3 regions of the Brevibacillus sp. NPDC058079 genome follow, and region 2 is predicted to be linked to each of the others. Evidence: predicted binding sites of a transcription regulator. Region 2 holds the regulator's gene; each other region holds the start of a gene.

Region 1 (10,936 bases), on a different contig from region 2:
GCCGCAACTCGATTCTGCATCGCATCTGGACGCCTTTGGTTGAGTACAGCAACAGTATCCGTATTGAATCACTGTCGCGCGAAGGCAGAGCGAGTGCAGCACTCGTAGAGCATCGACAGATTATGGAAGCCATTCGCGAAGGCGATGTGAACGTCGCATTAGAGAGAATGAAGAAGCATTTGGAGAACAGCAAGCTTTAGTTTTCCCCCAATTTGCGAGGGGCGCTGGCGCTGTGATATGATGATGCAGTCCTGTATTGGACGATTGAGGAGGAAGCCAGCATGTGGACGGTCATCTACATCGCTCCTAGCGCTAGAATTGCAGAACGGATACAGCAACGTTTGACAGATGAAGGGTTTTTGGTAAAGGTTCGCGAAGGTAAGGTCTCGAAGCAATACGAGATTCTTGTGCCGGAGAGCGAACTAAACGAAGTCCGGGATGTACTCGGCACGATCCTTCACTGAAGAGAAAGGTGGGTGTACCTGTGCTTAAAGATCTTTTTGGGAAAAAGCGCAAATTCGCTACAGTTCCTTCAGAGACACTAGCACGTGTCCCTGCTTCCACCGAAACTAGCAAGGAAGCGGGTACGAAAGAAAAGGAAGTCCCTGAGGGATTAATGAATAAATGCCCACATTGTGGGACGATTCACTACTCAAAGGATTTGGAGAAGAACTTGCGCGTCTGCAAAGGCTGCCAGTTCCACTACTCCATGTCCGCTCCAGAGCGTCTGCAAGCGCTTCTAGATGATGGGGTTCTGACAGAAGAATTTGATGCCAATTTGATTACCGCCAATCCACTCGGTTTTCCTGGTTATCTGGAAAAAATGGAGCAAGATATGGCCAACACCAATTTGAACGAGGCGATCATTACAGGCGAAGGTGTTCTGGGTGGAAGCCGCATCGTGATTGGGGTCATGGATTCTCGTTTCCGTATGGCGAGTATGGGATCAGTCGTCGGGGAAAAAATCACGCGCGCAATTGAGCAAGCGATCGAACGGCGTTTGCCTTTCATTCTGTTCAGTGCATCTGGTGGAGCACGTATGCAAGAAGGCGTATTGAGCCTGATGCAAATGGCGAAAACCAGCGCAGCGTTGTCTCGATTGGATCGCGAACGCTTGTTGTTTGTCTCGGTCATGACGAATCCTACATATGGTGGCGTATCAGCCAGCTTTTCTTCGTTGGGAGATTACAATATCGCAGAACCAGGAGCTATGATCGGTTTTGCTGGGCGTCGAGTCATTGAGCAAACGATCCGTCAGGAGTTGCCAAAAGACTTCCAAACAGCGGAATTCTTGTTGAAAAACGGGCAACTCGATATGGTGGTACACCGTAAGGATATGCGTAATACGCTGTCCAAACTGGTAGAGATGCACACGTCTCGGGAAGGAGTAGAAACATGGCAGGCGAGCTCTCCTTTGAAAAGCCATTAGTAGAATTACAAGATAAGATTAAGGAATTGCGCCGTTTTACTGAGGAAAAGGGAATTGATTTCTCTGATGAAATACAGCGTCTCGAACAAAAATCAAAAGAGCTTGCTGTGCAAATTTACGGCAACCTGACTCCATGGCAACGCGTACAGCTGGCTCGTCATCCGGAACGGCCAACGACTTTGGACTATATACAACTACTTTTTACTGATTTTATCGAGGTTCATGGAGACCGTTTGTTCGGAGACGACCATTCTATTGTGGGTGGAATTGCCAAGCTGGATGGGCGCCCTGTTACAATCATCGGTCACCAAAAAGGGAAAGACACAAAAGACAACATCAAGCGCAACTTCGGGATGGCTCACCCAGAAGGCTACCGGAAGGCATTGCGCATTATGCAGCAGGCGGACAAGTTCGGTCGCCCGATTATTTGCTTTATCAATACATCAGGTGCTTATCCTGGAAAAGCGGCAGAAGAGCGCGGTCAGAGCGAAGCGATTGCCCGCAATCTGCGTGAAATGGCGACATTTGGCGTGCCGATTATTTGTATTGTTATCGGGGAAGGCGGAAGCGGTGGAGCCTTGGCGATCAGCGTAGGCAACCGCATCTATATGTTGGAGAATTCCTATTACTCCGTGATTGCACCGGAGAGTGCCGCTGCGATTCTCTGGAGAGACTCCAGCTTGGGTATGCGTGCAGCGGAGACGATGAAAATTACGGCTCCTGATTTGTTGGAATTAGGAGTCATTGATGGAATTATTGATGAACCATTCGGAGGAGCCCACCGTGATTTGATCGCGCAGGCAGGGATGGTCAAGGCGGTCATCGCGGAACAACTAGAACAGCTGGGCCGTTTAACTCCAGAAGAATTGATACAGGACCGTTACGAGAAGTTTAAACAGATCGGAGAATTCGCCACCCTGTAAGAAACAGGGGGCGTTTTTTTCTTTTTTCTCCGAGGAAAATCTGCTACAATCGAAGTCGAATGAAAGAGTTATCAGAGCTTTCAAAAAGTATGGCACATATCTTTTCAGTGTATAACAGATATGAGGAATTGAGTGATACAGCATGTTTCATACAAAGTATGGTACATACTGTTTCCGTTAAATGACATGCTAAAGACGATATGATTGGAGAGGTGGATTCCATGCGAAAACTTGCAGTTCTCACTAGCGGTGGAGATTCTCCTGGAATGAATGCCGCAGTCCGGGCGGCTGTACGTCGTGCTCATTTTCACGAATTACAAATGTTTGGGGTTTACCACGGATACGAAGGGCTGATGAGGGGAGATATCAAGGAGATGTCTCTAGGCTCTGTTGGGGATATTATCCAACGGGGAGGAACCATTCTCTACTCCGCTCGCAGTGAAGCGTTCAAGACGGAAGCCGGACAGCAAAAAGCAGTGGAGCAATTACGTGCTCATGGAATTGAGGGTCTGATTGTGATTGGGGGAGACGGGTCGTTTCGCGGTGCACAGAAGCTGACCGAAAGAGGTTTCCCGACCATTGGCGTACCGGGTACGATTGATAATGATATTCCGTGCACCGATTTCACGATCGGGTTTGATACCGCATTGAATACCGTTGTGGAAGCGATCGATAAAATCCGCGATACGGCCACCTCGCATGAACGCACGTACATTATTGAAGTAATGGGGCGAGATGCTGGCGATCTGGCATTGTGGGCAGGGCTTGCAGCTGGTGCCGAGTCCATTATTATCCCGGAAGCGTCGCAGGAGCTGGACGATATTATTGAGCGTCTGCATGCTGGACAGCGCCGTGGTAAAAAGCATTCCATCATCATTGTGGCGGAAGGCGTAGGAAGTGCAGCTTCTTATGCCGAAGCGATCACGAAAGAGACGGGCTGGGAGACTCGCGTAACGGTACTGGGTCATATTCAGCGTGGTGGTTCCCCTACTGCGATGGACCGAATGCTGGCGAGCCGAATGGGTGCAGCAGCTGTCGATTTGTTGCTGGAAGGCAAGCAGGACCGAATGGTTGGGATTCAGAACAACGAGATCGTTGACGTTGATTTTCAGGAAGCATTGGCGAAAAAGCATCAATTGGATTTATCCATTTATCAATTGGCGCGCACGCTATCTATATAAAACTAACAGTTTTCGGAGTGTAGAGGAGGCTTACATCCTATGTTAAGGAAAGCAAAAATCGTGTGTACCATTGGACCGGCGAGTGAAACGGTTGAAACACTGAAAAAATTGATCGAAGCAGGAATGAACGTAGCGCGTTTGAATTTCTCGCACGGTTCCCATGAGGAGCATGCGGCGCGAATTGTAAACATTCGTCAGGCATCAAAAGAAACCGGGAAACCTGTTGCAATCCTGTTGGATACAAAAGGTCCTGAAATTCGTACGGGTACGCTCGCAGTAGATGCAGTCGAGCTCGTAGAAGGAAATACGCTGATCCTCACCACTGAGGAAGTACCAGGTACTGTTGAGCGCGTCTCCATTACGTATCCGGAATTGCCTCGTGATGTAAAAATCGACGATACGATCTTGATCGACGACGGTTTGATCGGGTTGACTGTACAGGAAGTGAGTGACACCGAAATCATCTGCTTGATCAAAAACGGTGGAACACTGAAGAGCAAAAAAGGCGTCAATGTTCCGGGTGTCAAAATCAACTTGCCAGGTATCACAGAAAAGGATGCACAGGATATCGAATTCGGTATTGAACAAGGAGTCGATTTCATTGCGGCTTCCTTCGTACGAAAAGCATCGGATATCTTGGAGATTCGCAAAATCCTGGAGCGCCATAACGTGCGTATCGATATTATCGCGAAAATCGAAAACCAAGAAGGCGTCGATAACGTAGACGAAATTCTGGTAGTAACAGATGGAATCATGGTTGCGCGCGGTGATTTGGGCGTAGAGATTCCGGCAGAAGAAGTACCACTTGTTCAGAAGAAGCTGATCAAGAAGTGTAATGAACTCGCGAAGCCAGTTATTACGGCGACACAAATGCTTGATTCCATGCAGCGCAACCCACGTCCGACACGTGCGGAAGCGAGTGACGTTGCGAACGCCATTTTCGACGGTACAGACGCAATTATGCTCTCCGGTGAGACGGCTGCCGGTAAATACCCGGTTGAGTCTGTCGAAACCATGGTGCGTATCGCTGTACGTGCAGAGCAAGAGCTGAATTATCGTGAGATCTTGTACGCACAAGCACAGCTCAAACAAGTGACGATTACCGATGCCATCAGCCAAGCTGTATCCAATGCAGCATTGGATCTGGACGCAGCAGCAATTATTACTGCGACCGAAAGCGGACACACAGCTCGCATGGTATCAAAGTTCCGTCCAAAAGCACCGATCGTGGCTGTAACGCCGCATGAAGCGATTATTCGCCGTCTTGCACTCGTAAATGGCGTGTATCCGGTGAAGGGCGAAATGGCGAATACAACTGATGAAATGTTGGAGATGTCTGTCCAGGAGGCGCTTGATGCAGGCTTCGTCCGTCATGGCGATCTCGTTGTGATCACAGCAGGCGTACCTGTCCGTGAAGTTGGGACAACAAACCTGATGAAAATCCACGTCATTGGCGATGTGGTAGCAAAAGGACAAGGAATCGGCAGAAAAGTTGTCACAAACAAGGTAGTTATTGCTAGATCCGCTGAAGAGGCGCTGGCAAAGGTAGAAGAAGGGGCGATCCTCGTAACCATCGGTACCGACTCCGATATGATTGAAGCGTTTGGCAAGGCTGGCGCAGTGATTTGCGAAGAGGGTGGACTTACCTCTCACGCAGCCATCGTAGGCTTGAATCTCGGCGTTCCAGTCATCGTAGGTGTGCAATTTGCTACGGATGTATTGAAGGACGGGCAAATCGTAACGGTGGATTCTGAACGTGGGCATATTTACTCAGGGCATGCCCGGATTCTGTAGGTAATACTATTCATCTTTCATACAGAATACCTCTGAAGGGTGACCAAGCGTCACCCTTTTTTGGCTTGGGGAAAAAGGATTAGCCGACGAACTACCTGATAAGTTTTACCAGTTAACGGTGATTATTAGGTGGTGCAAAGCGAGTGGGAATCTGTTAAAATCGGTCGGTGGCTTTGTGTCAGGACGGATTAAATCCATACGTTCGGGGTTTCCAAATCATGACAGAATGGGTGTTGTAGCGCTCGTTGCCAGGAAAAGGCTGAACATAAAAGGGTCCTTCTGTACGTCCAATGTTCGGGATTTTGTGTCAAGTGTTTTTTTAGAGCAAACACAACATCTAGTATTGTCGAAAATTATTTCGCACAATATATAGGTAAAACTATTGAGTTTTACAGATAAAGATAGTTAAACTAGAGAGGAAAGATTCGAAGGAGGAACGATATGCTGGCGACCGAAACCGTATCCCGAACTCAATTTTTGCGGGATGAATTCTTAAATCAATATCCTGATTTTCCGATCCATATGAGTCCTCTGGGACAATTTGTTTACTACCGTACTTATTCTCGCTTTGTACCGGAAAAGGGAAGACGAGAAACGTGGAAAGAAACTTGCCGCCGCTCGGTGGATTACAATATTAAGCTGGCTTATCAGCATTTGAAAAAAATCGGAATGTACGCCGATTCTCGCACAATGGAAAAAGAGGCAGAAGGTTTGTTTGACAACATGTTTAACCTTCGCCAGTTTTTGTCTGGCCGTACCTTGTGGGTTGGCGGTGCAGACAACGGCGTAGCGGATTTGTATCCGTTGGCGAACTTCAACTGCTCCTTCCTGAACATCAAGTCTTGGGATGACTTGGGCGATTTGTTCTACCTTCTCTTGGTAGGAACTGGCGTAGGCTTCAAATGCACGAAGGAAATGGCTGCTGGACTGGGCCCGATTCGCACGAATGTTTCGCTGCTTTCTTCTGAATACAGACCGCTGCCAAAGCATCAACGCCTGGAGCGTTCTGAGCTGAATGTACTGGATAACGGCTTTGCCAAAATTTATGTGGGAGACAGTAAAGAAGGCTGGGTAGAATCCCTCCGTCTCTACCTGCAAATTTTGACAGATTCCACTTATGAACACATTCACACCGTGAAAATCTCTTACAACAGCGTGCGTCCGAAAGGCGAGCGACTGAAGCGTTTTGGCGGTACTGCTAGTGGTCATGAACCACTTCGTGAAATGTTTGAAGGAATCGATAAAGTGTTGAAAAACCAAATCGACCAGCATTTGGCACCAATCGAGAGTGATGGAAAAGGATACGGTAAAATCCGTCCGATACATATTCTCGACATTGGAAACCTCATCGGAGCAAACGTCGTAGTAGGTGGCGTACGCCGTACAGCGGAAATTTTCCTGTTCGATCACGATGATTACGAGTGCATGCTGGCGAAATACGGCATCAATGGCTTCTGGACAGAGGATCAGCTGAACCACCACCGTCGTGTAGGCGAGCTGTTGGGAGAGCATAAGCCTGTATGGTTTGACAGCATCCAAAATGTAGGAGATGGACGCTCCGGTCTAGATCATCGCCGCATGTCCAACAACTCGATCGCCTTTACCAAACAACCGACCAAGCCATTCTTGAACCTTGTGTTCACCTTGATGCAATTGGAAGGTGAACCAGGCTTCATCAACTTGGAAGAAGCAAACCGTCGTCGTCCAAATGCAGAGGGCTTGAACCCTTGTGCAGAAATCCTGCTCGATTCTTATGGCGTCTGCAACCTGACGACAGTCAATCTGGTTGAATTCGTGAAGGATCGCGAGGATGGCTCCAAGTATCTGGATCTCGATGGCTTGCTGGAAGCACAACGCAAATCTGCTCGTGCTGGTCTGCGTATGACGCTGGTTACGTTGGAGCTGCCGCATTGGGATACCGTTCAACAGCGTGACCGATTGCTCGGAACTTCCCTTACTGGTGTGAAGGATGCGCTGGCATCCCTTGGCTATACAGAAGAGCAAGAGCTCGAACTGTTGCGCAAGCTGGGCGATGCTGCTCGTGACGAGGCGAACCGTTATGCGTATGAGCTGCGAGTGAATTCTCCACTCCTGGTAACGACCGTGAAGCCGGAAGGTACGCTGTCTCAGGTAGCTGGTGGTGTCTCCAGTGGTCTGCACTGGTCCCATTCGCCGTACTACATCCGCCGCATTCGTATCAATGCTGAGGATCCATTGGCAAAAGCAGTACAAGCTCTTGGCTGGACAGTAAACCCAGAGGTAGGATCACCAGGTGAAACGTATGAAGAGCGCATGGCAAATGCACGCACACTCGTTATCGATTTCCCTGTAGCATCAGGTGCAGAAGAAACGAAGAACGAAGTAAGTGCAAAACGCCAATTCGATACGTACTTCCGTTTCCAGAAAGAATATACCGAGCACAACTCTTCGAACACCATTACGGTTCGCAAGGAAGAGTGGGTAGAAGTAGAAGACATCGTTTACGAAAACTGGGATAATTTCGTAGGTGTATCCTTCTTGCAATTGGATGGAGGAAACTACCAATTGGCTCCATATGAAGAGTGCACCAAAGAACAGTACGAGGCATTGAAGCAGTCCATGAAGCCATTTGATCCTGCGATTTTGCAGCAGTACGAAACCGGCGGAGAGGCTGATCTGTCCACGGCTGAATCTTGCGAAGGCGGCGCTTGCCCGATTCGCTAAGCGATCCGAATAATAAGAGGCAGAGGTAGACTGAAAAAATCAGTCTGCCTCTGTTTTTTATGTTTCTGTAGTGGAGAGAAGAATATTTCCAGTCTAGGCTCCAGGCTCCGTCCTGCTGAGGGCTAAGACTGCCCGCTCCGAAGGGATTAGCGGGGAAACGCAAAAGTGGTAGCCGCTACGTCGCACGGGCACGGTTGCGTTTCTTTTGCCCGCTAATCCCTTCTCCGCTCGGTAGGACTCCACAAGTCGCTACGCCTGGAAATATTCTTCTCTATCGTAACAGATGCGATTCTTCAATCTATTAAGGCATTTAAGACCCATCTAACACGGAAAGCTCGTAGAGGAAACAGGAGAAATAAGCGAAGATCTTAGGGACACCGACCGAGACGGAATGCCAAAAGCGAAACACGCCCTTAAGCGTCCACCTCTGAAAAACCTCCTGAATGGACCACTTTGGACGCGGTTTCGCTTTTGGCATGGAGTCGGGCAGTCAATCCTGCAGCGGGTGGCCCTAGAAGCTGGAGCGTTTTCTCCTGTTTCCTCTCCACCACTACAGCAACGTATATACTGTCTATATCAATGAGCCTTGAGTAGGGGGACTATGGTACAATTATTGATATAGAGAAAGGAGCGATCCAAAATGACTCCCATTATTCATTCCCATCGATTGCGCGTCCGCTATGGCGAAACCGATCAGATGGGTGTGGTCTACCATACGAATTACTTGAACTGGTTTGAAGTAGGAAGAACAGAATTGATTCGCCATGCGGGGATCACCTATCGTGAGCTTGAGGAAAAAGGCGTACTTCTGCCTGTTACAGATGCGAACATCTCTTACAAACAACCCGCCCGCTATGACGATGAGGTAGAAATACGGACGCGAGTAAAAGAGATGAGTCCTGTCCGCCTCACTTTTGCTTACGAGATTGTTAGATTGCCTGACCAGCAGCTGTTGGTTTTAGGAGAGACGATGCATGTATTTACCAACACAGCTTTGAGGCCGATTCGCTTGTCGCGAGCGGAGCCTGACATCTATGATTGGTTGGACTCCCAGCATAAAGGAGGGGAATAGGCATGTTCCGCTTTTTTGCCATTCTGTTTGTCGTCGCGTTTGGATTAGAGCTTTGGGGGCTTATTACCATTGGATCGTGGATCGGTGGTTGGAACACAGTCGTGCTGGTCATTCTCACGGGGATCTTGGGAGCTTGGCTCGCGAGGCAGCAGGGGATGCGAGTATTCCGGATGGTCCAGCATCAGTTGTCGCGTGGGCAAATGCCTACGGATTCGCTCATCGATGGTGTTTTGATCTTGATCGGTGGCATTTTGCTCTTGTTGCCTGGATTCGTCACGGATGTGATTGGACTGGTCTTCCTCATTCCGTACACACGGATGATTATTCGTCATCTGTTGAAGCGCTGGCTGTGGAATCTCATCTCGTCTGGTCGTGTTCAATTGTTTTTCCGCCGCTAATACAGATATTCCCTATAAAAAAGAACCGCTCCGAGCTGTGTGACATGCTGCTCGCAAGCGGTTCTTTTTATGTTGGGTCAGGTTTTCTTTCCACGGATATAGCCCCATACATCGACGAAGACGTTGGCTTTTACCAAAGCATTGATCATGACGAGTGAAACAGGTCCGATGATCAAGCCCAAGAATCCAAACAACTGGAGGCCGACAAACAGCGCAACCAGCGTGAGGAGAGGATCGAGACCGACGTTTTCCGCAACGACTTTTGGCTCGATAATTTGACGGAAAATCAAGACGACCCCGTACAAAATGGACAAGCCGATGACCATCGTGTAATTGCCTTTAAAAAACATGTAGATGATCCAAGGGACAAAGACGGTCCCTGTCCCAAGATAAGGCAAGAGATCGACCAAGCCCGTGATCAAGCCAATCGTAATTGCGTATTCGACACGCATGAACAGTAGACCAATAATCACGATGGCAGCGGTTAAGGAGATGAGAGTCAACTGCGCCTTGACGAACCCGAACAAGGCATTGCGCAAATCGATAAAAATTTGATCGAGACGGCTGTTTACCCCTGTTGGCAAAAGACGGCGAGCCCGCGCTTCCCAAAGAGCAAAATCTTTGGAGATAAAGAAGGCACCCATGATGGAAATGACAGAAACCGTCGCCATATTTGGGAGTGAAACAAGAAGGTTTTTCAATCCATCCAGGAATTTGACGATCAAGTCCTGCCCGACATTCGTGATGGTCGAGATCGCACTGCCTACCGTACTGGTAAGCTTATCCTTATAGCTTGGATCGAGCTGATCGTAAAACCACTGAATCTGATTGTAAATGCCCATCAAGAAGTCTTGAGAAATCGTATTTTGCAAATAATGGGCCAGCTCCTGTGAAACGACTGGCAAGCGTTTGGCCAGCTCTCCGATTTCCACGACCGTTTCCGTGATGATCAGAGTGACCACTCCACCTGCGAGCAGCATCAAAACCAAGAGCGCGATTATGACCGAAAGCCAGCGTGGAATCCGGAACTTTCTGGTCATGAACGTAACTGGTTTGTTGATGATGAGCGCAATGACTAAAGCGATTATAAATGGGTACAGTAAGGGTGTTGCGTACTGGAATACCCAAATCCCTACATAGACAAGCAGGCAAACCCATAACAAGCGAATGATTTGAAAGAGGCGCTCTACCCAGTTTTCCTGATTCAAACGATTTCTCCTTTCCGCCGCGAAGGTGCGAACAAAATACTGATGTTTCTATTATGCAGCATGCCTGATGGGTGGAGCAAGAATCGCGAAAAAACAAAACTCCGTTTCACCCTTCGAAACATTTTTTCGCCAACCTTATTCACAAAATCGCAATAATCTTTTATAATTGGGTCGTCTTAGTGGATTCTTTTCTCTCGCCTCTCCCCTTACACGAGCGTCATTTTGATG
Region 2 (10,936 bases):
TTTAAGGGGTGCACTTCAATTTCGAGCAAAGGGGTTTTTCGTTGCTTCGTATTTACGATGTGGTAGAAGATTCATCTAATGAGTTCACGTTAAACAGATCATCATCTTCAAAGCCGACAATAAATAGTCGGATGTTCGCCTTGAGATCGAGGTCATAAGGGCTTGGGACGTCGTTTCCTCGGCCGTCTTTTAGCACACGTACGGTAGGGCGATGCGAATAATCCGGATCAACTCGACTCACTACCCCGACTTCTCCGGTATTCAAAACGACGCTGCTTCCAATCGGGAAGATAGCAATGTGCTTGATAAAGGCATTTACTAGATGATGCTCGAATAGAGTACCGCCAGAGCCTAGCAGGTACTCGACAGCATCCTGTGGCATGTACCGCTTGCGCCATGGACGTGGGGAAGTCAATGAGTCATAAATATCACAGAGACCGACGATTTGTGCGAATTCGTGAATTTGCTTGCCGGATAATCCCTGTGGATAGCCGCTTCCATTTAGTCGTTCATGGTGCTGCAAGCAGACGTGTGCTGACAAAAGCGAAATGTCATGCTGCTTTCGCAACAAATTAAAGCCAAGCATCGTGTGCTGTTTGGCGATTTCCTTCTCTTCGTCCGTCCAACGCTCTGTTTTTTGCAACAGCTCTTCAGGCAGGCTTATTTTGCCGATATCGTGCAGCATGGCGCCTACGCCTAGGTTTATGAGCTGTGTGCGATTGTAGCCCAGAGACATGCCCACAGCAGTTGCCAGCACGGCCACATTCACAGAGTGATGGTATAGGGATGGCGAATGAGAAGACATCGTCGTCAAATGTCCAACCATTTGCTTGTTTTGCATCAGGTCGTCCAAAATAGAACTAAAGGCACGCTGAAAATGAAGGCCCATTTCTTTTAAGGAAATTTTCCGGGCCAGCTTGTTTGAGTTTGTAATTTGTTTGATCGTCTTCTCGATGGTTTCCACAGCTACTTGTCTGGTTTGTGGGCGAATTACTTCTTCCACAACGATGTCATTGGTACGGGGATCATCGATATACACCGAATCAACACCAGCTCGCTCTAATCCGGTGATGAGTCGTTCCGTTAATTCCATACCGGTTCCAAGCAGCACCTTTCCATCATCTGTGAAGACCGTACGTCCCAATTTCATTCCAGGCTGTAGGTGCTTTAAAGATACTAAACGCATGACTATCCCTCCAACAGTACCATAATTGTACTCCATTCGACTTATGCTTTAAATAGGTACAAGGATTGACTTGACTTCTGACAGGAATATGAGGGACACTGTAGACAAGTATTGTCAGTATTGGAGTTGATTCTGATATGCGTTGTCCATTTTGCGAATATAATGGGACTAGAGTCCTGGATTCACGTCCTTTCAATCATAATAAATCGATTCGTCGTCGCCGCGAGTGCGAAGCCTGCGAGCGCCGTTTTACTACCTTTGAAATGGTAGAAGAAACACCTTTGTTAATTGTGAAAAAGGAAGGAACCCGCGAGGAATTCAGTCGAGACAAGATATTGCGCGGGTTGGTGCGCGCTTGCGAAAAGCGTCCTGTACCGTTGGAAGTGCTTGAAAATGTAGTGAACGACATTGAAAAAGAATTGCGCAGCTGCGGGCAAGCAGAGATCCCGAGCAATGACGTTGGGGAGAAGGTCATGGAGCGTTTATACCATGTCGATGAGGTCGCATATGTGCGCTTCGCCTCTGTATACCGCCAATTCAAAGATATCAATGTATTTATGAAAGAGCTGGAGGAGCTTTTAGCTCAAGCGCGAAGCAGCTCGTTTCCAAAAGAATAGATAAGCTTTTTTCTGCCAGACTCGCAACCTCTCTCTCGCTCTTGCGGCCAATCCGCCAGGGCTTCTTTGGCTTTCCAGCTGATTTTTCCGCGAATGAATGGGGAGTCGTGCTATAATAAAAGAATCGAATTTTGTCAGGAAGGAAAGATCTGATGCGTCGTTTAGTTTGGAACGAGTTGTTGCCGAAGGATCGTTATCTGGTGCGAATGGCAAGACCGATTGGCTTTGCCGAAATGGGCTTTGTTACGCAGCTATACTTGCCGATCATCGGTGTCGAATCGTACGCTCTCTACCAACTGCTCGTCCATGGCGTGCAGGAGGTGAGCGGAGCCTCCTCGGAGGGGACCCATCGCAGTTTGATGCTGACGACTTCGCTTTCTCTGGATCGGCTATTGGATGCGCGTGAACGTCTGGAGGCAATCGGGCTAGTCGAGGTGCGCCGCAGGGAAAATCAGCAGCGTGACTATTATTACGAGTACTTGATCAAACCTCCGCTTAGTCCGGCTGAGTTTTTTGCAGACTATGTACTGTCGTTGATGTTGTTAAACAAAATCGAAAATGTTCGCTATTCGCAACTGCGCCAGCATTATGCAGATACGCTTGGCAGTCAGTTGGATCAAGAATACTCCATTGTGGAAAACGTCACGAAAGACTTCCATGATGTGTTCCAGTCGTTGAAACAATCGGAGCTGGAAGTGAAAAAAGGGTCGGAGCGGGATCAGTTTTTAACCGAGATGGACACCAGCTTCCCGCAAGCGCCGATGAAATCTGGCTACGAGGCACAGGTCAACCATTCGCTGAGTGTATCGTCCTTGCGCCTGTACTTGCCGGATAATGCCGACTCGGTCAAAGTTTTGGAAGGCAAGAGCATGGAGCTGTTGTTCTCGCTGTGCCATTTCTATCAGCTGGACAGCTGGGGGATGGGGCAGGAGCTGCGTGATTGGACGCTGTACAAATCGGATCGGAGCTTGGACGGAGAAGTTTTGCGCAAGCGTTTGGTACAACGCTACACGGAAGACAAGCTATACCGAACGGCGCCTGCAACTGACATGACAGAGGATGGCTTTGGACCTGGTCGCTTGCCTGAGCCTGGCAGTGAAGCCTTTATCCGTGCTTGTCGCCAGTTATCTCCGGTGACCCTGTTGGAAAAGGTCGTTGGTGGCAGAATCAGTAAGGTGTTTTTGGAACGTGCTGAAACACTTGTATTTGCGGATGGGATGCAGCCGGAAGTCGTCAATGCGCTGCTGCTCCATACGTTAGCCAGCATGCAAATGGAGCTGCCAAAAGCGTACATGGAGACGATTCGAGACAGCTGGAAAGCCAAGCGGATCGCGACAGTTGACGAGGCAGTCAAGCAGATCCTCGAGCGTGCGGATCAACGGGCACAAACAGCCGAGAAGGCAAAAACGGGCAAGAAGGAATCTGCCCCTGTCAGACGCAACGGTAGAGCTATCTTGCAGGACAAGCTGCCGGCATCTGTTGAGTGGCAGCTGTCGCAGGAGAAAACCGCAACGGACGCTGAAAAGAAACAGTCCATTCAGGATTTTCCAGACTTGCAGAAAAGACTGGAAACCTTGCGAAAACGGAAATAAGGAGTGTGAGGGAACGTGGAATCTATCAGTGAGTTCATGCAAGAGCTCGCCAAACGAACGCCGCGTCAGTTGCTGACACCAGATCAGCAGTTAGATAAAATGTTCCGTTCGTCAGCATATTTAAAAGCATTTCAACAAGAGCATCCCGCATTGACTCGAGACGATTACCTTCGCTCGCTCTCCAACATCTATACGGCAGTCAAGGAGCAGTATTGGTGTGAGCGTTGTCCGGGTCTTGGCGAATGCCCGAATTTGGTCAAGGGGCATAGCACTCAATTGGAGCTGGCTCACCAACATATTATCAGCTCGATGACGCCCTGTTCCAAGCAACTGTCGCACGAGGAAGAGATTCGCCGCCGCCGACTGATGCGCAGCTACTACGTTTCCGAAGAGACCTTGAACGCGAGCTTTGAGGGCTTGGTCATTGACTCCGGGAATTTGGCTACCGTAGATGCCGCGATTCAGTTCTGTGAAAAAGTCGGAACAGGCGAGCGGGTAAAAGGACTTTATCTGCACGGTCCGTTTGGTGTCGGAAAAAGCTACATCATGGGAGCAATCGGTCGTGAGCTCTCGGAGCGCAACGTTGCTTCCTTGCTGGTTTATGTGCCTGACTTTATCCGGGAGATGAAGGATTCTATCTCGGATCAATCGTACGCAGGGAAGCTGGAGCTACTGAAAGAAGTGCCTGTACTGATCCTCGATGATATCGGTGCGGAGAACTTGACGCCATGGGTTCGTGACGAGATTTTGGGAGTTATATTGAATCAGCGGGCAAACAACCATTTGCCTACGCTGTTTACTTCAAACTACGCGCTGAATGAACTGCAAGAGCATTTGTCTATCTCCAACGGAAATCGGATCGAACAAACAAAAGCGGCTCGCATCATGGAGCGAATCCGCCATTTTGTCGATGTGTATGAAATTTTACGCGAGAACCACCGTTCCTAGCACTTGTGAAAAGAGGCGAGAGAGCTCCCAATGCGTGAGGGCGAGTACTTCTCTCGCCTTATGATACGGTCCAAACAGGACGTGTGACGTCGTCCCTACAGGAGAGGCGACAATTCCCAGTGAATCAGCCATGATCATTGCACGGGCCAAATGATAGTCGTGGCTGATGATCAGGGCATCTTGAATATGATGTTCCTCCAAGACCTGCTGGCCGTACAGCAGGTTTTCGTATGTGCTGGTAGACTTGCTTTCTAGCAAAATGTCCTCTTTGGGAATTCCTTTGGCCACCAAGTAATTTCTGCTTACAGCAGCTTCCGTGATCGTTTTGCCTTCACCAAGGCCGCCTGTGACCAGCAGCTTCGATACATACCCTCCTTCATACAGGGTTGCCGCCTGCTCCAGACGTTCGCGCAGACCAGGACTAGGTCCCTCACCCCAGACCGCTGCACCGAGGACAATGCCGACGGTTGCGTGTCGGGCTTTGGCTTTCTCAATCGTCTGTTCGATGCGATACCAGTTGTAGCCCGACCATATTAGCCCGAGCAGCATGACAATCCCCAACACTATCCATATCCCGCGCCAGCAAGGACGCTGTGCGGCTATCGTTCGATTTTTCATTCTTCGAAATCTCCCTTGTAGTCCCTCTCTTTATTTAGACGTTTGAAAGAAGGTCTAGTTACAAAGCTTGACACATGCCTGACACGAAAAACTAGTAAATTGTTTCTTGCTCTTTGCCGATATAGTAATGGTGGAATGGTTTCGAAGATCAGCAAATTTCATACTTGCGAGGGAGGCTAGTTAATGTTCTGGAAAAAAACGATGCTCTTGTTTCTGGCCGTCCTGCTATTAGTGGGGACTGGAAACGCAGGGGTAGGATTGGCTGCCGATGAAATCAGCCGACTCGTTCTGTCCAAGAACGAGGTAACATTGGAAAATGGAGACTCTACCAAGCTGACGGCTACCGCTATTTATGTGAGCGGAAAAACGGAAGACGTCACCGTCAAGACAGAATGGACCACGCAAAATGCGGATGTAGCCTCTGTATATGCGGGGCAGATTACAGCCAAATCGGTAGGGAAATCTACCATTACAGCTACTTACATGGGTAAGCCTGTCGTAGTGGGTGTGAATGTAACCAAAAAGGTAAAGGCACTGACAACAGAAGATCAAACGTTGAACGTGAGAATTGGCAGCACGGAAAATGTAAAGCTGACAGCTGTATACAGCGATGGGACAACAGAAGATGTAACGACCCAAGCAGACTGGTCCATCGATAATCCGGCGATTGCGACTGTAGTCAACGGTGCAATCAAAGGTTTGAATTCAGGAACGGGTACCGTGACAGCGAAGTTTGGCAGCCAGACGACGACGATCTCTGTAAACGTCGAGATCGCCCACAGATTGGAGCCAAACAAAAATCAGGTTTCACTCTTGCTGAACGGCGAAGAAACAATCAAGCTCAAGGCCATTTTCCCGGATGGAAGTGTAACGGAAGACGTCTCGGACAAGGCTGAATGGTCTTCAGACAATACCGCTGTAGCTGATGCGCTCAAAGGCACGATTAAGGCATATGGCGCGGGTACAGCAACCATTACGGCGAAGTATGGAACAAAAACAGCGACGATCAAAGTCGATGTGGATACAACGCAAAAGCTGGAACTCAACAAGCAAAACATTTTCATGAATGTGGGCAAGGAAGAAGCCATCGAGCTGAAAGCAACTTATGCCAATGGCGGCGGTTCCACAGTGGTGAACGATAAGGCCGAATGGTCCTCCGATCGCGAGGACGTTGCGTATTACAGCAACGGGAAAATCCATGCGGTGAAGTCCGGTGAAGCAGTTATTACTGCGAAATACGGAAACAAATCCGTTCAGGTACGCGTAGATGTAGAAGTACCTCGTTCCTTGTATATCGTTCCAGCTTTCCTGACGATGAAAAGCGGATCGACGAAAGACGTAATTGTAAACGCGTCCTACGCAAACGGAACAAGTGAAGATATCACTTCAAAAGTAGAGTGGTCTTCGGATAATGCAGATGTCGTATTTGCAAGCGGCAAGACCGTATCCGCCTACAAGGCTGGAACGGCGAATGTAACCGCGAAATACGGCGGAAAAACAGCGACACTGGTTGTCGATGTAGATGTACCGCAAAACTTGACCGCAGATATCACGACAGTAGCGATCCCAGTGGGTGGCGCGAAGCAAGTGAAAGTAACGGCTTCTTATCCAGATGGAAGCACTCCTGCTGAAGATGTCACTCAAAAAGTCGTTTGGTCATCCAGTGCTCCGAACGTAGCAAGCGTGCGTCAAGGCTTGATCACTGGTGTGTCCACAGGTGCAGCGACCGTAACTGCTACATACGGAACACGCACAGTGAACATTTCCGTATCGGTTGGCGTCATGCAGACATTGACGGTAGACAAGAAAAAGATCGTGCTTGGCAAAGGCAAGTCCGAAACCGTTAAGCTGACTGCAGCTTACGCAGATGGAACGAACAAGGATGTAACAGATACAGCGACATGGAGCACGGCTTCTGCTGCTGTAGCAGAAGTAATGAACGGGAAGATCACGGCGACAGGAGCAGGGAAAACGACCGTAACAGGTACCTTCGAAGGCAAGTCGGTTTCGATTGCAGTAGAAGTAGACCAAGCGACTAATCTCTCTGTTGATCCTCGCATGATGATCCTGAACGTTAGTGAATCAAAAGATATCAAGCTGAGCGCAACAGACTCCGCTGGCAATTCGGACAATGTGACCAACGATGCAGAATGGTCCTCGTCCTCGCTGAAAGTAGCGGATGTGGTAAACGGCCGCGTAACAGGTCTCTCAAACGGACGTGCGACGATCACCGCGAAATACGGCGGCAAATCGATCAGCATCCCGGTAGAAGTCGGAATCGTGACCAAGCTGGAAGCAAACAAGCGCTTTGTATCTACAAAGTCGAACAGCAACGTACAAGTAACCTTGACAGCTACCTTCTCCGATGGCCGCACCATGGATGTTACCAATCTGGCTGACTGGAAGACGAGCAACTACAAGGTAGCAGACGTAACCAAAGGCCTCGTTTCAGGACGTGCCTACGGCAAAACGACGGTTACAGCGAGATACAACGACAAGAGCGTATCCATTCCAGTCGATGTTGATATGTTGAAATACTTGAAGACAGATGTCGTCCAGCTCGTGATGAGCAAAGGCGAAGTGAAGAAAGTGAGCGCCATCGCGACGTACATGGATGGCTCTGAGCAAGATGTCAGTAAGCCAGCTCTCTGGACCACTTCTCGCCTGTTGGTAGCCGATGTGAAAGACGGCGTGATCAAGGCGACAGGGTCGGGTAAAGCGACAATTTATGTGCAGTATGGTGGGAAGAAGACACCGATTGTGGTGACGGTGAGATAGTGGGTTGATAGAGTAAAGAGGAAAGCCAACCGGTGGAGATCGGTTGGCTTTTTTTGTCTGGACTTTCGGTTTGTAAAAACTAAAAAAGCCACCTTTTACAGGTGACTTCTGAGTTCTATATTATGGTGGAGCCAAGGGGGATCGAACCCCTGACCTCTTGACTGCCAGTCAAGCACTCTCCCAGCTGAGCTATGGCCCCATTAATGTCTAAATACTAACATATGTTGGGTAGATAGTCAATAATAAAATATTTACTAATGAGTATATGGAGTCAACTGACCAGCACAAATTCTTTTCATATAATTGGTAGTATAATCGCATGTGGGGAGAGTGATGCATATGGCAGTAATCCTGTCACTATGCCCCTCTAAGAGCGACACGACCCCAAAAAGAAAATTGTACGCTTATACAACTTGGACGCATTTTAATCGGTTCCTAAATATATGAGGAACCGATTAAATATTACACCTTTTTTTGGAATTTTATTGTCCTTTGCTTTGCCCATTTTATACATTTCTTTTCAATAAAATGATACGATACGATAGAAAACAATATTGCCGTTGTAACACATAAGAGGAACAGCAAAGAGATTGGAATTTTTGCATACAAAAGTTTAAATAGTACCATCATGATTGGAAAATGACATAAATAGATACTATATGAAATTTCTCCTAAGTATACAAATACACTCTTATTTAAAATTGCTTTTACTTTTAGGTTACTCATAGCCATTATAATAAGTATACTAACACCAATTACAACGCCCCAATCTTTTAATAGAAACATCGTATCACTACGAGAAATCACCAAAATTCCAGTAGAGTATAAATATAGAATGATTCCTAATGTGATAAGAAGTCTTCTTTTTAATTTTTTCATATTTCTATATAATCGGATAAGTTCTTCCTGATGCTTAAAAAGTAACATTCCGACCATAAACATAGATGTGAAATGCAGTGTATCAGCATAACCATTATAAAATCCCTCAGCTTTTCCAATGTGCAATATATTAAGGAAAATACTAATTAAAGAAAAGCTCATGGCAAACAGTATCGTTTTCTTCCAACTCTGTTTATAAAAAAGAAGGAATAACAAGGGAAACACGATAGATATACGAATTTCTTGAGCCAATGACCAGATAACCGGATTGTAATTATCTGAAAAAAAGTTGTTGAGAAGCACTAGGTGATTGATAATATCTAATTCTGTTATAGGACCTTGCCACTTATCATAGTACCAATCTCGTAGTCCCGTAACTTCATATGGCGAAAACAAAATAAATAAAGCAAAGGTGATGAACATCCAGACATAATAAGGGATATAAATTCTTACAAATCGCTTAATTAAATATCCCCAATAATTTGTTTTTGAATGATAAATTGCCATTGATAAGACAAAACCACTGAGTACATAAAAAATGATTACAGCTTCTCCACCAGCCCATAAAAATCTAAGAGGTGAAAATTTGATGGAATTAGGCAACGATGGTAGCATTAAAAAAAAATGTCCTATCACCACTGTAATAGCCGCCAATCCGCGTATTGAATCTAATTCTTTTATTCTCTTACTCATAGATGACCCTCCTTGTAAACTTTGCTGTTGATAAATGCCACTATACTAGGTCTGAAGGGGATTCTTATATTTAGGGGTAAATCATATAATACTAATCGAAAGATAAAAGAAACTTTATCTAAAGATTTCTTAAAAATTTCATTTCAAATTTATTGCTGTAATGGGTGTTGCGCTTTGAATTGCCCAGATGCGAACAAGAAAGACCCTTGATATTCAAGGGTCTTTGAGATTGGTTTGTTTTCACGAATTGAATTATTTTCACTGGCAGTGTAGAGGTCAGCGGTTCGATCCCGCTATGCTCCACCATATAAGTAACTATGGAAACGGCAGAGATGCCGCGTTTTTTCTTTTTGTAATATATACCGCGCTTCTCTGAAAAAACAGAGCGAAAAGATACTCTCCCCCCGCTCCGTTCATCATTCTTCTTTTCACAAAATTACAGATTCATCAAACCGCGAAACGCTTTTATCTTCCCCCTGCTAACAGGAATATCTGTCTGGCTGTCATCGTTCATCTTAATCAAATACGTATTATTAAACCACGGAATGATTTCTTTAATATGCTTCACGTTCAAAATATAGTTTCGATGACTTCTAAAGAAAGAGCGGGACCGGTTCAAAATCTCCTCCAGCTCATTTAAGGACAAGTCGCACTTGTCGATACTCTCTTTAGTCGCCACATATAAATCTTTCTCCCGCACAAACGCAAAGTAAATCTGCCCTACAGGGATCGGGATGATCTTATTGGTCTTCCGGATGCAGACATGCTCTTCCATCGGGGGAACTGTTGAGGTGCGGGCATTCATGGTCGATCGGTTCCTCAGTGTCCTTACTTTTTTGATCACATCGTCCAATTTCGATTCCATGATCGGTTTGGTTAAATAACCCACAGCCAGCGTGGAAAAAGCCTCCAGAGCGTGTTCATGATAGGCAGTCGAAAAAACGATCAATGGGGGATTGGACATCTGATTCAATGTTTTGGCAAATTCAAGCCCATTCATCCCGGGCATCTGAATATCAAGCATAAGCAAATCAGGCTCGGAATTGATAATATGAGGCAATGCTTCAAGCGGATTGGTATAGATTGCGTCCACCTGGATATCAATATACTTTTTCAGCAAATATTCCAATTCGGAACAAATGGCTGGCTCGTCATCAATAATGATCGTTTTCAGGAGCATCTGGATGCACTTCCTTTTCAAATGCGGATAACGGAGCGACAAAGGATACTACTGTTCCCAAACCGGGCTTGCTTTGAATCGTGAGGCCATACTTTTTGCCATAAATGGATCGAAGCCGTGAATGGACATTGACAAGGCCGATCCCTTTCGATTGGCTGTTCCAGATTTCGTCCAAACGCTCTTCACTGATTCCAACTCCATTGTCTTCAATGCTGATTTTCACTTCTTGGTTGTACAGTTCTACTCGAATTGTGAGCAGACAGTCGCTAACTTTTGGGGAAAGTCCATGGTGAATGGCATTTTCCACGATCGGCTGCAAAGTCAGGACAGGCAGTTTGCGCTCCAGCAGAGATTCGTCGATCTCCATGTTCACCTTTAATCGGTTGCTAAATCTGACCTTCTCGATTTCCAAATACGACTTGATTCCGTCCAGTTCTTCCTGCAA
Region 3 (10,936 bases), on a different contig from region 2:
AAGAGAGACAAAGTTTTGACTATATACCATTTGTCCACCACTTTCTTCATAAACCCAAGCTCGCATTCGTCGATCTCTCATTTTCCATGTCTGTTTTAATACCATCGTATTAGCTCCCTACATTGTCCTATCAACCAATTCAATACCTATTCAATCCAGTATCCTTTCATCTTCTATCTGATGATAACAAGTCTCCAGCAAATTAGGGTGTTGATACACGTTTCCGATCACCTTTAATGAATAACCACTACTCAAATGATTTACAAGTAGGCTCAAATCTTGAATACTCTCTATCGAAATTCTATATACAATCTCATCTCCCTTAAACACTTCTACGAAATCCCCAAAATAGATTTCATTTTCATAATAATCCTGCAAACCTGTAGATTGGCGAATCGACAATTCAGATAAGGCAACCAACCGATCACAGCCATTCGGATCAAGAAGAAGTGCGTCCGAATAATTCATTCTAAGTTGTAACACTTCACACATCATCTGATAGTAGTGATACCAGGCTTGATATTTAAGAGGTAACATCATGTCCACATCCCAACTCTATTGGTATTGTAGAATATCAAAGTCAAGAGCAGCAGATGGTTTCAAGGGTTTGTTACGACTCCCTCCCAAATCGCTCCTCGTTCTTTCAAAAAACTGGAACTCCCTTATCGACATGATAAGAGAATTAATTGTTATGCCATTATTCTTGCTCATTGTTGTTAACTTATTTCTTTACAGTCTTCCCCATGTTTGATAATCGGCTTCTGTCATTTCGTAGTTACGAGCCTTCTCTTGTTCATTTTCAACCTCAATCTTAACCGAACTAAAGCAATCATCACAACACGTTCTTCCTCCATAACGCAAATTTCCGTGTAATGTCGTATAAGCCCTTTTCTCTTTGCAAACAGAGCAATTTACAGGCGAGGTAATAAATTGCCCGGTTCCTTTGTCTTTGATCCTCTTTCTTTTAAATGCCACGATTTTTCCTCCCCGATACTTCAATAGACATTTGTACTGTATGCGCTTTTGTCTCACTTCTCAGAAGTATCTATCGTATGCTTTGCTGGAATAAGCATTGCTGTATTCTCAGCAAGTGAAAACTTCTGTCCTAAGTAATCATCCCATTTCACGGTTGTATATGTTGTAAAGTGAATATTTTGATAGGTATCAGATGTTACAGTTCCGAATCCTCTACCTTCCATATATACACGTTCACCTTCATTAAACCTCTTTTCCATATCCAACCCCCAAGTGATCCTGATCATTTTGAAGAACAATAGACCCTATCTATATCAAAGATTTTCCTTCGTAATCCAGTTCTGGAAAACCAGATTCAAGACTTGAAGTCGTCACTTCTTCCCCACATGAGTGTTTTCCTGTAGAGTCATATTCTTTCGACCACTGGTCACATTTTACACACCACATCGAAGGCTTCATTTTATCTCTACTTTCCATGAAATCATTCAGTCTTCATTGCCAACTATTGTGTCAATTGATTATTCAATTCTGACACAAACCACTTTCCATCTTGCACTTGGTCATGATTTAGAACTTTCATCGGTAATTGACCATGATAAAAGTAATGTGATCTACCAACTACACATTTCATGTGTTTTTTGTTGTTAGACCAAAGCTTCAAAGCTTTCCACATTGGAACTTCAACCCACTCTAAACTATCATAATAAGAAAGATCATGCTCCACCAACATATTTATCATCACCTTATCAGAGTATTTATTTGAGTTTAAATGTTTTTATCTCTATATACCCTCGCATTTCATCATGTGAACTAATTTTGATCACTATCATTGTTGCCAATTTGTGTTAGGTATTTTTACTCTTTTTCTTGATCCAATTCAAAAAGAAATTCTCCGCTATCTCCAGGAGTCTATATCTTCCTCCATCCTCACTTCCTTTACGGACATAAAGAGGAGTCTGAAACGACATAGACTCTATTGCTTTTGCCCATCCTTCATAGCCACCTTTTAAGTTGCTTTTTTTCATATAAAATCCCTCCTAAAAATGATTGCTCGCTGCAATCCTGATTGATAAAAACCATATATTCTATTCAATATTTCTGAGATGTACTTATAAATTTTGATTTGTTATTTGTAAATTATATTTTACATATTAAATCAAACTTACAAATATATCAAGAAGTTCTCGATCATTCCCTGTTTTTGTTTGATCATTCCCTTTGAGAAATTCGAGTCAAAAATTCAATAAATATTGTTCTGCTTTGCTTTGTAAACTCTCCTACAAGGACATATAAGAGTAGTCCAACACGAAATTAAAAGGAGGGTGTAAATTGATGCAAATTGTAACCAATGAATTGACAAATCACTATGAACTATTAACTCCCCCAATGACCGAATTAGGAGAATTTGTATATCTTCGAACGTACAGTCGTTGGCTTCCCGAAAAAGGAAGACGAGAGAAATGGTTAGAGACGATCTCTCGAACAATCGAATATAACTTGGGACTCGAACTTGAGTTCGTAGAAAAAAACATACCATGGGCAAATCTTGATTCAGTAAAAATTCATTTGAAAGAAGAAGCTCAAGAGCTTCTGGATAACATGTTTTATCTTCGACAATTTGCTTCTGGAAGAACGATGTGGGTTGGTGGAACTACGGTAGCCAAGAAGTTTCCCATTTCAAACTTCAACTGTTCGTTCTTAGTTCTCGACAGCTTTGAAGGATTCTGTGAAATGTTTTATCTTCTCATGATTGGTAGCGGAGTGGGCTTCCGTACCATGCCATATGACATTGAGAAACTACCTGTATATCGAACAGGCATTACGTTTACTTCTAAACCATATCGACCTATTCCAAAAGGACAACGAAAAAATCATACTGAACTTCATATCGACGGAAACAAGGCCCGCATTATTGTCGGTGATTCCAAAGAAGGATGGTGTAGCGCCTTAGAACTTTACATCAAAATCTTGACACTATTCTTGTACAACGAAATTACTGAAATTGAAATGGTATTTGATAATGTTCGCCCGAAAGGAGAACGACTTGTTCAATTCGGCGGAACGGCAAGTGGACATACCAGCTTACAAAACATGTTTGAGAAGATTCACCGAATCATGGAAAAGGCTGGAGGCAAACTACGACCTATTGATGCACTTGATATCGCTAACACAATTGGTCAAAACGTGGTAAGTGGTGGAGTACGCAGAACAGCACAAATCAACCTGGCAGCACAAGATGACGATGCTATTGAAAATGCGAAAAACGTTATTTTTACCCAAGATTCCGAAGGTAACTGGATAACAAACAACGATCTTCTTCATCGCACGATGAGTAATAACAGTATTTTTTATGAAGAAAAACCAACCAGAGAACAACTTCATAAGAACTTCGAGAACATGAAGTTAACAGGGGAACGTGGTTTAGTAAATGCAGAATCAGCTCGAAAACGTCGTCAAGATTTCGGTGGGTTGAACCCATGTGCAGAAATTCTTCTGGCAGATCGTGGTCTATGTAACCTTTCTACAGTAAACATGATGGCTTTTGTTCATGAGGGATATTTAGATCAAAAAGCTTTATTCCGCGCATTTGAACTTGCAGCAAGAATTGGGTTCCGAATGACACTCGTCGATCTGGAAATTCCACGTTGGGATGCCCAACAAAAGAAAGATCGATTGATTGGTGTATCTATGACGGGATTCTATGATATGGTGGACGCCATTAATCTCTCGGTACAGGATCAACGCAAATTGTTGAAGGAATTGCGCAAAATTGTTAATACGACGGTGAAAATGTATGCACAATCGTTAAATATCAATCCCTCACTCTTAGCAACGACAATTAAACCTGAAGGAACGATTTCCCAAATTCCAACTGTATCGAGCGGAATTCACCGTTCACATTCTCCTCACTTTATCAGACGTGTTCGCATATCCGCTCATGATCCACTTGCAAAAGTGGTTATGTCACTCGGATATCCGGTCGTCCCAGAAGTAGGACAAACCTGGGAGAATGCAAGCACATTAGTAGTAGAATTCCCTGTTAAGTCACCTGCTAAGAAAACCAAATACGAGATTACAGCTATTGAACAACTGGAAACCTATAAAATGTTCCAAGAGTGCTACACTGACCACAACACATCTATTACCGTAACGGTAAGAAACCATGAGTGGGAAGCTGTTGAACAATGGGTTTGGGACAATTGGGATTCTTTTGTTGCAGTATCCTTCCTCTCATTGGACGATGCGGTTTATCCATTAGCTCCTTATGAGGCTATTGATGAACAAGAATATATTCGTCGCAAAAACGAAATGAAACCATTTGATGCTTCTCTTTTGCTTCGTTTTGAAAAAGGCGAGGACTTGGATATAGGAACGGATAGTTGTGAAGCTGGAGTTTGCCCTGTGCGTTAATCAAAAAGCCCTCTATCAAACAGAGGGCTTTTACTATTTTACCGATTACCGCATCGATTCAACTTTGTAACATGGCTTTCACTGTCGCATAAGGCTAATTAGAGACACATATAATATTTCACAGTTTGTAAAATAGGAGATTTTATATCAATCATGTATTTTGAGGAGGAGTATACAATGGACATTTTTCAATTTGAAAATTATATTTTCGAAATTACAAAAGGATTGGTTCTTGTAAAAAAAGATGAACAGACTATTGCGGAGTTTTTGTTTCAGGAGAATGAGTATAACACCCTGGATATACAAATCTCCGACAATCAACGAATTGATTTGTTTAGTCGCGGCGTAAATAAGGAAAAAACTGCGGGTTCAATTCTTGCTGACCTTGCGATATCTTTGGTTGAGTTAGAGAATAACGAACCCATATATGCAGACATTATTTACACGATTGATTTCAAAAAGGATGCAGATACAATTTTTGATCATCGAGGAATTAGTACTTCTCAAAATCTTGTGACTGATTTTCAGAAGACATCCCAATTGTTTTCTGGATTTGGTATTGAATTTAAAGTCGAGGAGAAGGATAGGGGAAAAAGAATCGTCCTGGAAACGCACACGGAAAAAGTCGAGGGATACATGGGTTTTCAATCTGAGTACGTATTTGATGAAAATGAAGACTTTGTAAAAATCGGCATTTGGGAGTAAATAATCGGTGGAGTGCAACAAATGGTTGCGCTCTTTTTATGTTTGATCACACTATTCAAAATTGAAATTCGAAATTTATTTTTACAAAATAAATTATATGTAGTATAATTGATCAAGATACTTTACAAATGGAAGGATGAATCCACTTGTCAACGCAACTTTTTGGTTATGAGATAACCGAAAGTGATTTAAAACATCAGAATGTAGATAAGTTGATAGGTATTATTGATCGACTCAAAGATGATGGTCCCCGCTTCCGAAACAGTCTAAAGATCATCTGTCAGGTGTACATTGACTCTCCAGATGAATTGCATACGATTCCCAAATACCGCCGCTTTATCCGAAAAGTTGCTACACTTCGCCCCTACTTTCTTTACTATATGAATCTGGATTTGGAGTTTCTTCATATCTTAGGTTGCTTAGGAGACGTTGAGACGTTATCCTTTGATAAACAAATGTCTACAACCGAAGTAGAACAAACCTATGGATCTCCACTATTTACTCCGTTAATGCAAGTCAAGATATCCCTGGATCAAGATGTCTACACCAAAATGGAAGAAAGCATCAAGTCTCTTTGTGTGGAAATCGATGATCCAGTCGGACAGGAAGAACTTATTACCTTTCTTGAGTCTTTCAAACCTAATGAATGAGAGGTAAAAGTATTTGCCTAAATGACGTAGACTTTGGATTTTTTAATGAGGAGGAGTAAGATTGAACCAACTCTCTAAAGAAACGATGGAATTCTTGAGAAAGTATTACCCACAGGTTTCCGTAAGAGCAAACAAGGTGATTATCCAACAGCCTTATCGAATGGTTATTCCATCTGATCTCTATCCACTTCGGAACAAACCTACTATGAAGCTATTTAGCTATATGAATACAAAACGAATCGAGAATGAACCATGGGCTGAAAAGGCATTCAACGACAATGACTATAAAATGGGATATTGTTATACAAATACCGAGAAAATGCATAAGAGTTTTATAGAACAAGGTCTTACAGACGTAAAGACTTACGTTGGATGGATCTTAATTGATGGAATTCCACTTCATCATGCCTGGTTGGTGTACAAAGATATTCATGTCCTTGATCCTGCTATATCGTTAATTCATGAAATCATACGCGAAAAAAAATATGAAGATGTTCACAAGATGAGAGAGGATATCGTAAAGTACCATCGAGAATTTCAAGATAAACCGAACGCTTTCTATCAAACCTTTGGACAAGTCGCTCCTTTTGTTTTGTATATTGGCACAGTTTGCACACCTGATAAGGGGCGGGCAATCTATAATGAAATGATCGACCAATTTCCTAATCATCCATCTTATCGTGCAGAAGGCATGAACCAAAATGGCATGTCTAAAGTGCAGGAGATGTTCTACTCATAATCAATTTCTATTGAAACAAAAAGGAGTTTGAGTTAATAATACTCAAGCTCCTTTTTACGTTGATGGTAATAGTCTCCCCTCATATTTTTACATAATTTTTACCGTAAATCTTGTAGAGCATATCTGCATGCTCTTTTTTCACAAACTTTCTCAGATCACCATCCTTATCCACAAAGGCATAGCGGAACCCAAACTTAGCTTCCTCTTCTGGGGTTGGCGTATAGGCAAATACTCCTTTCGGATAAGTGGTGTCAGTTGAATTCCCATTATCAATATCAGCACTCGATCCGTAGACTTTATAGAGCATATCTGCGTGTTCTTTCAAAGCAAATTTTCGTAGTCCTCCGTCCTTATCAACAAATGCGTAACGGAAGCCAAACTTTGCATCTTCTTCTGGTGTCGGAGTATAGGCAAAGACACCCTTCGGATAATTCGTGTTTGGAGATTTTACATTGTCCACATCAGAATTTGGTCCGTAGACTTTATAGAGCATATCTGCATGTTCTTTCAAAGCAAATTTTCGTAGTCCTCCGTCTTTATCGACAAACGCATAACGGAAACCAAATTTTGCATCTTCCTCTGGTGTTGGTGTATACGCAAATACTCCTTTCGGGTAATTTTTGTTTGGCGAAGTATCCTTATCAACATCCGATGTTGGTCCATAGACCTTATAGAGCATATCTGCGTGTTCTTTCAAAGCGAATTTTCTCAGATCGCCATCTTTATCGACAAACGCGTAGCGGAATCCGAATTTTGCTTCTTCTTCTGCTGTTGGTGTATACGCAAATACTCCCTTCGGATAACTCCCTTTACCACCTGTAGGTTTATCAACCTCTGTATTTTGACCATAGATCTTATAGAGCATATCTGCATTCTCTTTTGTTACAAATTTTCGCAGATCCCCATCCTTATCAACAAACGCATAACGGAAGCCAAACTTTGCATCTTCTTCAGCGGTTGGTTTGTATGCGAACACTCCTTTTGGATAGGTTGTGTTTCCATTCGTTGGTTTTTCAGAATCTGTGACTTGTCCATAGATCTTATAGAGCATCTCAGCATTCTCTTTTGTTACGAATTTTCTTAGATCTCCATCTTTATCAACGAAGGCATAGCGGAATCCGAATTTCGCTTCTTCTTCTGCTGTTGGTGTATAAGCAAATACTCCCTTCGGATAACTTCCGTCGCCGCCTGTAGGTTTATCAACCTCTGTATTTTGACCATAGATCTTATAGAGCATATCTGCATGCTCTTTCGTAACGAACTTCCTTAGATCTCCATCCTTATCGACAAATGCGTACCGAAATCCAAACTTCGCCTCCTCATCCGCTGTCGGTGTGTATTCAAAAACTCCTTTCGGGTAATTTGCATTCATTTGGTTGATAGAGTAAGCATGTGTCGATGTCGTAGTGTTGTTAGTAGAGTTAGCATGAGCCGTTGTCGTTTGAATACTTGCGATTCCTGTTGTTAACATCGCAGTTAATACAAAGACACTCATGATTCTTTTTGTATTCATTGATATTCCTCCTTTTAATTTTTATTGAAACATTGTTGTATTATAGAAAATAAGTTCTCAAATATATCCTTTTGGTGGAAGAACCTTTAGATCTTTAATAAAAATGGACTGAACCACAAAAAGAAAACAAGCTGGTTAATTAAACCCAGCTTGTTCAATAATGTTTAGAAGGAAACGAAATCGAATTCTATCTCTTTTCGCTCTATACTCACTCCTTTTACTCGAACAACGATTGTATCTCCTAATCGAAGACGTTGCTCTTCACCCTCTTCAATCCACTCAAATGTCTTCTCTTCAAAGTAGTACGGAGACTTTAACGAATGCATATAAACTCGACCTTCTACGGTATTCTCCATGGCAACTGTTAACGATGAATTATTCATATTAACAATAGTCGCTATATATGTTTCCCCTACTTTGGATTTCATAAATTCAATTTTTTTAAGAAGTTTATATTCCTCTTCCGCCCGTTCTGCAATTCGTTCGCGCTTTGACGCCATCATTGCAGACTTCTCCACTATTTTCTCCAATTCATTCTTTCTTTCCATCGTAATCATGCCATTTAGATATTCTTTCATAATACGATGAATTTGCAAATCAGGATAACGTCGTATAGGGGAAGTAAAGTGACTGTAATAATCTGCTGCCAAACCAAAGTGCCCTTTGCAGAGTGGTGAATATCTCGCTTGCATCATTGATCGAAGTAGCAAGAAGTTAATTGCCTGTCCCTCTGGTGCATCCTTTACTTTTGCCAACAGCTCTTGAAGCTCTTTGGTTGTAAGGTTTTTCATATCCGAAATGATGTATCCATATTGCTCTATGAAAGCCTGGAAATCTTGCATTCTCTCTTCTCGGGGCTTTTCATGGACGCGATACACAAATGGAATGGCTTTTTTCATGAAGAATTCTGCAACAGTTTCATTGCAAAGTAACATGCATTCTTCAATCAATCCATGAGCAATTCGACGCTCATACTTTTGAACATCTTCTACATCACCATTTGGTGCTAATAAGATTTTTGTTTCGGAAAAATCAAACTCAATAGCACCACGTTTTTTTCGTTTCATCTTTAAAATATCAGACAAATCTTTCATCCATTTGATTCTCTCAACCAAGAATGGATATTTTTCAGAGAACTCCTGAGTATTGCCTTCTAAATGATCAGATACTTCCTTATAAGTTAATCTTGCTCTTGAGTGAATAATCGACTCATGGAATGATCGATCAACCACATTACCTTGCGGAGAAACTTCCATAAATACAGATAGAGCAAGTTTATCTTCATTTGCTTGCAAACTGCATAAATGATTAGATAGCTTTTTCGGCAACATTGGAATGACTGTATCAATAAGATACACAGATGTCCCTCTCTCCAATGCTTCGTTATCTATTTTGCTGTTTTCTTTAACGTAATGAGAAATATCTGCAATATGAACGCCTAAAAGGAAGTTCCCATCTTCGTTTTTCGCTATTGATATGGCATCATCTAAATCTTTTGCATCTTCCCCATCAATCGTAAAGACGATTTCATTCCGCAAATCAAGACGGTTTTCTCTATCTTTAATAGATATGATCTCAGAAATTGCATCAGATTCTCTTATTACCTTAGCAGAAAATTCTTGCGGTATCTTTTTGTCTTTCAGAATAGATAAAAGGTCTATACCCTTATCGAACTTCACACCGATTACTTCTACAATTTCCCCCTCTGGTTTCCGATTTTTCTTCGGATATTTTTTGATTTTGCACACCACTTTATCATAGGACTTAGCATTCAGAGACATATCTTTCGGAATATAAATGTCATATTGAAAGTGAAGATCATCAGGCATAACAAAACCAAAAGTCTCAGAATCCATATAGGTTCCCACGATAGTATCAATCTCTCGCTTGAGAATGCTAATGATTTTCCCTTCAGCGTTACGGCTGCCCACAGGATGACCCATGATGACTGCTACCACAAGGTCTTCGTGCATCGCTTCCCCTACAAAATCCTTTGCTATAAACACTGCTTTTTTCTTCTCAGAGTTTACTACGAATCCATATCCCCTGGAATTTGAATAGAATCGCCCAACAATTAGCGACAATCCCCTCTTAATGGAAACACGACTCTTTTTTGAAGAAACCAAAATTCCCTCTTTCTCCAATTCTTTTATCGCATCTGAAAATACTCTTCGGTGAGATGTTCCGATCCCCAATTGTTGTCTAAGAGATGTTTTACTATAGTGTTTATTTGGGTTGTTTTGCAAGTACATCAGTACATTCTTTTTCAATGAATTCATGTGTAAACCTCCCCTATGTGTATTGGCGTTGACCATATATCTTAGATGGGAGCGGGAAGTTTCATAAACAGTGAGTTTTACAACGATACCTAACATCGATACAATGAAGCCCGAAAGCAGATCAATGGTTGATTTGTTTTTTCTTTTGAGAATTTACGCCACTTTCACGAATACACTCAATTAGGTATTTTCAATGGTGGAGCAAAACCACTTGTCGTATTATAAAAAATGAAGCCAAAGAATTTACTCTCTGGCTTCTTTTTTCGTTGCTGCTTGTTGATAGCTTACGACCTTGTGCTTATTGATAACACCTTTCGCCACTTTCTTCTGCTCCACTGGAGGCAAATCAAAGAAACTTGGATCTTTGATCGTTTGTTGGATGAAGTCTCTGAATGCGCCTGAATAGGGAGACTTCCTTTTATTTTGATTTTTAGAATCTCGGGTTTCACTATCACCTTTCATTGGATACCATCCTTTTCTTAGGATCGTTTTATTAAGTATACCCTCTTTGTCTATGAGCGAGAAGAGACTTACGCCCCTTCCGCCTCGTAGTCCAGGACATTCAAATATCGATAATGACTAAGACGTTTTGGGTCTTTGTGAATGCTACTCACTTCTTCTTTGATACGACGATAAAGATCCATATTCGCCATCATGAGCATGA

What was found. The regulator NrdR, encoded in region 2, represses ribonucleotide reductase genes. The targets are predictions, from matches to a motif close to AACACNATATATNGTGTT.
Region 1: the regulator NrdR is predicted to act here: its motif matches at 5,655-5,672, upstream of nrdJ (ribonucleoside-triphosphate reductase, adenosylcobalamin-dependent).
Region 3: the regulator NrdR is predicted to act here: its motif matches at 2,048-2,065, upstream of nrdJ (ribonucleoside-triphosphate reductase, adenosylcobalamin-dependent).

What each region holds. Positions count from the first base shown of each region.
Region 1 is NZ_JBHVSO010000008.1:23,728-34,663, reverse strand. Features, by position in the region: gene ACFVS2_RS22425 (FadR/GntR family transcriptional regulator) at 1-200, shown strand, start outside; gene ACFVS2_RS22420 (hypothetical protein) at 282-464, shown strand; gene accD (acetyl-CoA carboxylase, carboxyltransferase subunit beta) at 485-1,429, shown strand; gene accA (acetyl-CoA carboxylase carboxyl transferase subunit alpha) at 1,396-2,352, shown strand; gene pfkA (6-phosphofructokinase) at 2,574-3,533, shown strand; gene pyk (pyruvate kinase) at 3,573-5,327, shown strand; gene nrdJ (ribonucleoside-triphosphate reductase, adenosylcobalamin-dependent) at 5,769-8,030, shown strand; gene ACFVS2_RS22390 (acyl-CoA thioesterase) at 8,671-9,102, shown strand; gene ACFVS2_RS22385 (FxsA family protein) at 9,105-9,500, shown strand; gene ytvI (sporulation integral membrane protein YtvI) at 9,578-10,708, opposite strand.
Region 2 is NZ_JBHVSO010000003.1:620,930-631,865, reverse strand. Features, by position in the region: gene ACFVS2_RS13150 (HD-GYP domain-containing protein) at 53-1,186, opposite strand; gene nrdR (transcriptional regulator NrdR) at 1,324-1,803, shown strand; gene ACFVS2_RS13140 (replication initiation and membrane attachment family protein) at 1,956-3,395, shown strand; gene dnaI (primosomal protein DnaI) at 3,411-4,343, shown strand; gene ACFVS2_RS13130 (YdcF family protein) at 4,320-4,961, opposite strand; gene ACFVS2_RS13125 (Ig-like domain-containing protein) at 5,145-7,739, shown strand; tRNA gene ACFVS2_RS13120 (tRNA-Ala) at 7,863-7,938, opposite strand; gene ACFVS2_RS13115 (acyltransferase family protein) at 8,202-9,311, opposite strand; gene ACFVS2_RS13110 (LytR/AlgR family response regulator transcription factor) at 9,748-10,491, opposite strand; gene ACFVS2_RS13105 (LytS/YhcK type 5TM receptor domain-containing protein) at 10,466-10,936, opposite strand, start outside.
Region 3 is NZ_JBHVSO010000007.1:145,829-156,764, forward strand. Features, by position in the region: gene ACFVS2_RS21050 (hypothetical protein) at 1-105, opposite strand, end outside; gene ACFVS2_RS21055 (YopX family protein) at 151-540, opposite strand; gene ACFVS2_RS21060 (hypothetical protein) at 730-975, opposite strand; gene ACFVS2_RS21065 (hypothetical protein) at 1,029-1,235, opposite strand; gene ACFVS2_RS21070 (hypothetical protein) at 1,478-1,705, opposite strand; gene ACFVS2_RS21075 (hypothetical protein) at 1,821-2,000, opposite strand; gene nrdJ (ribonucleoside-triphosphate reductase, adenosylcobalamin-dependent) at 2,308-4,386, shown strand; gene ACFVS2_RS21085 (hypothetical protein) at 4,564-5,091, shown strand; gene ACFVS2_RS21090 (hypothetical protein) at 5,238-5,741, shown strand; gene ACFVS2_RS21095 (hypothetical protein) at 5,803-6,480, shown strand; gene ACFVS2_RS21100 (hypothetical protein) at 6,560-7,993, opposite strand; gene rnr (ribonuclease R) at 8,158-10,272, opposite strand; gene ACFVS2_RS21110 (hypothetical protein) at 10,516-10,734, opposite strand; gene ACFVS2_RS21115 (ATP-dependent DNA helicase RecG) at 10,803-10,936, opposite strand, start outside.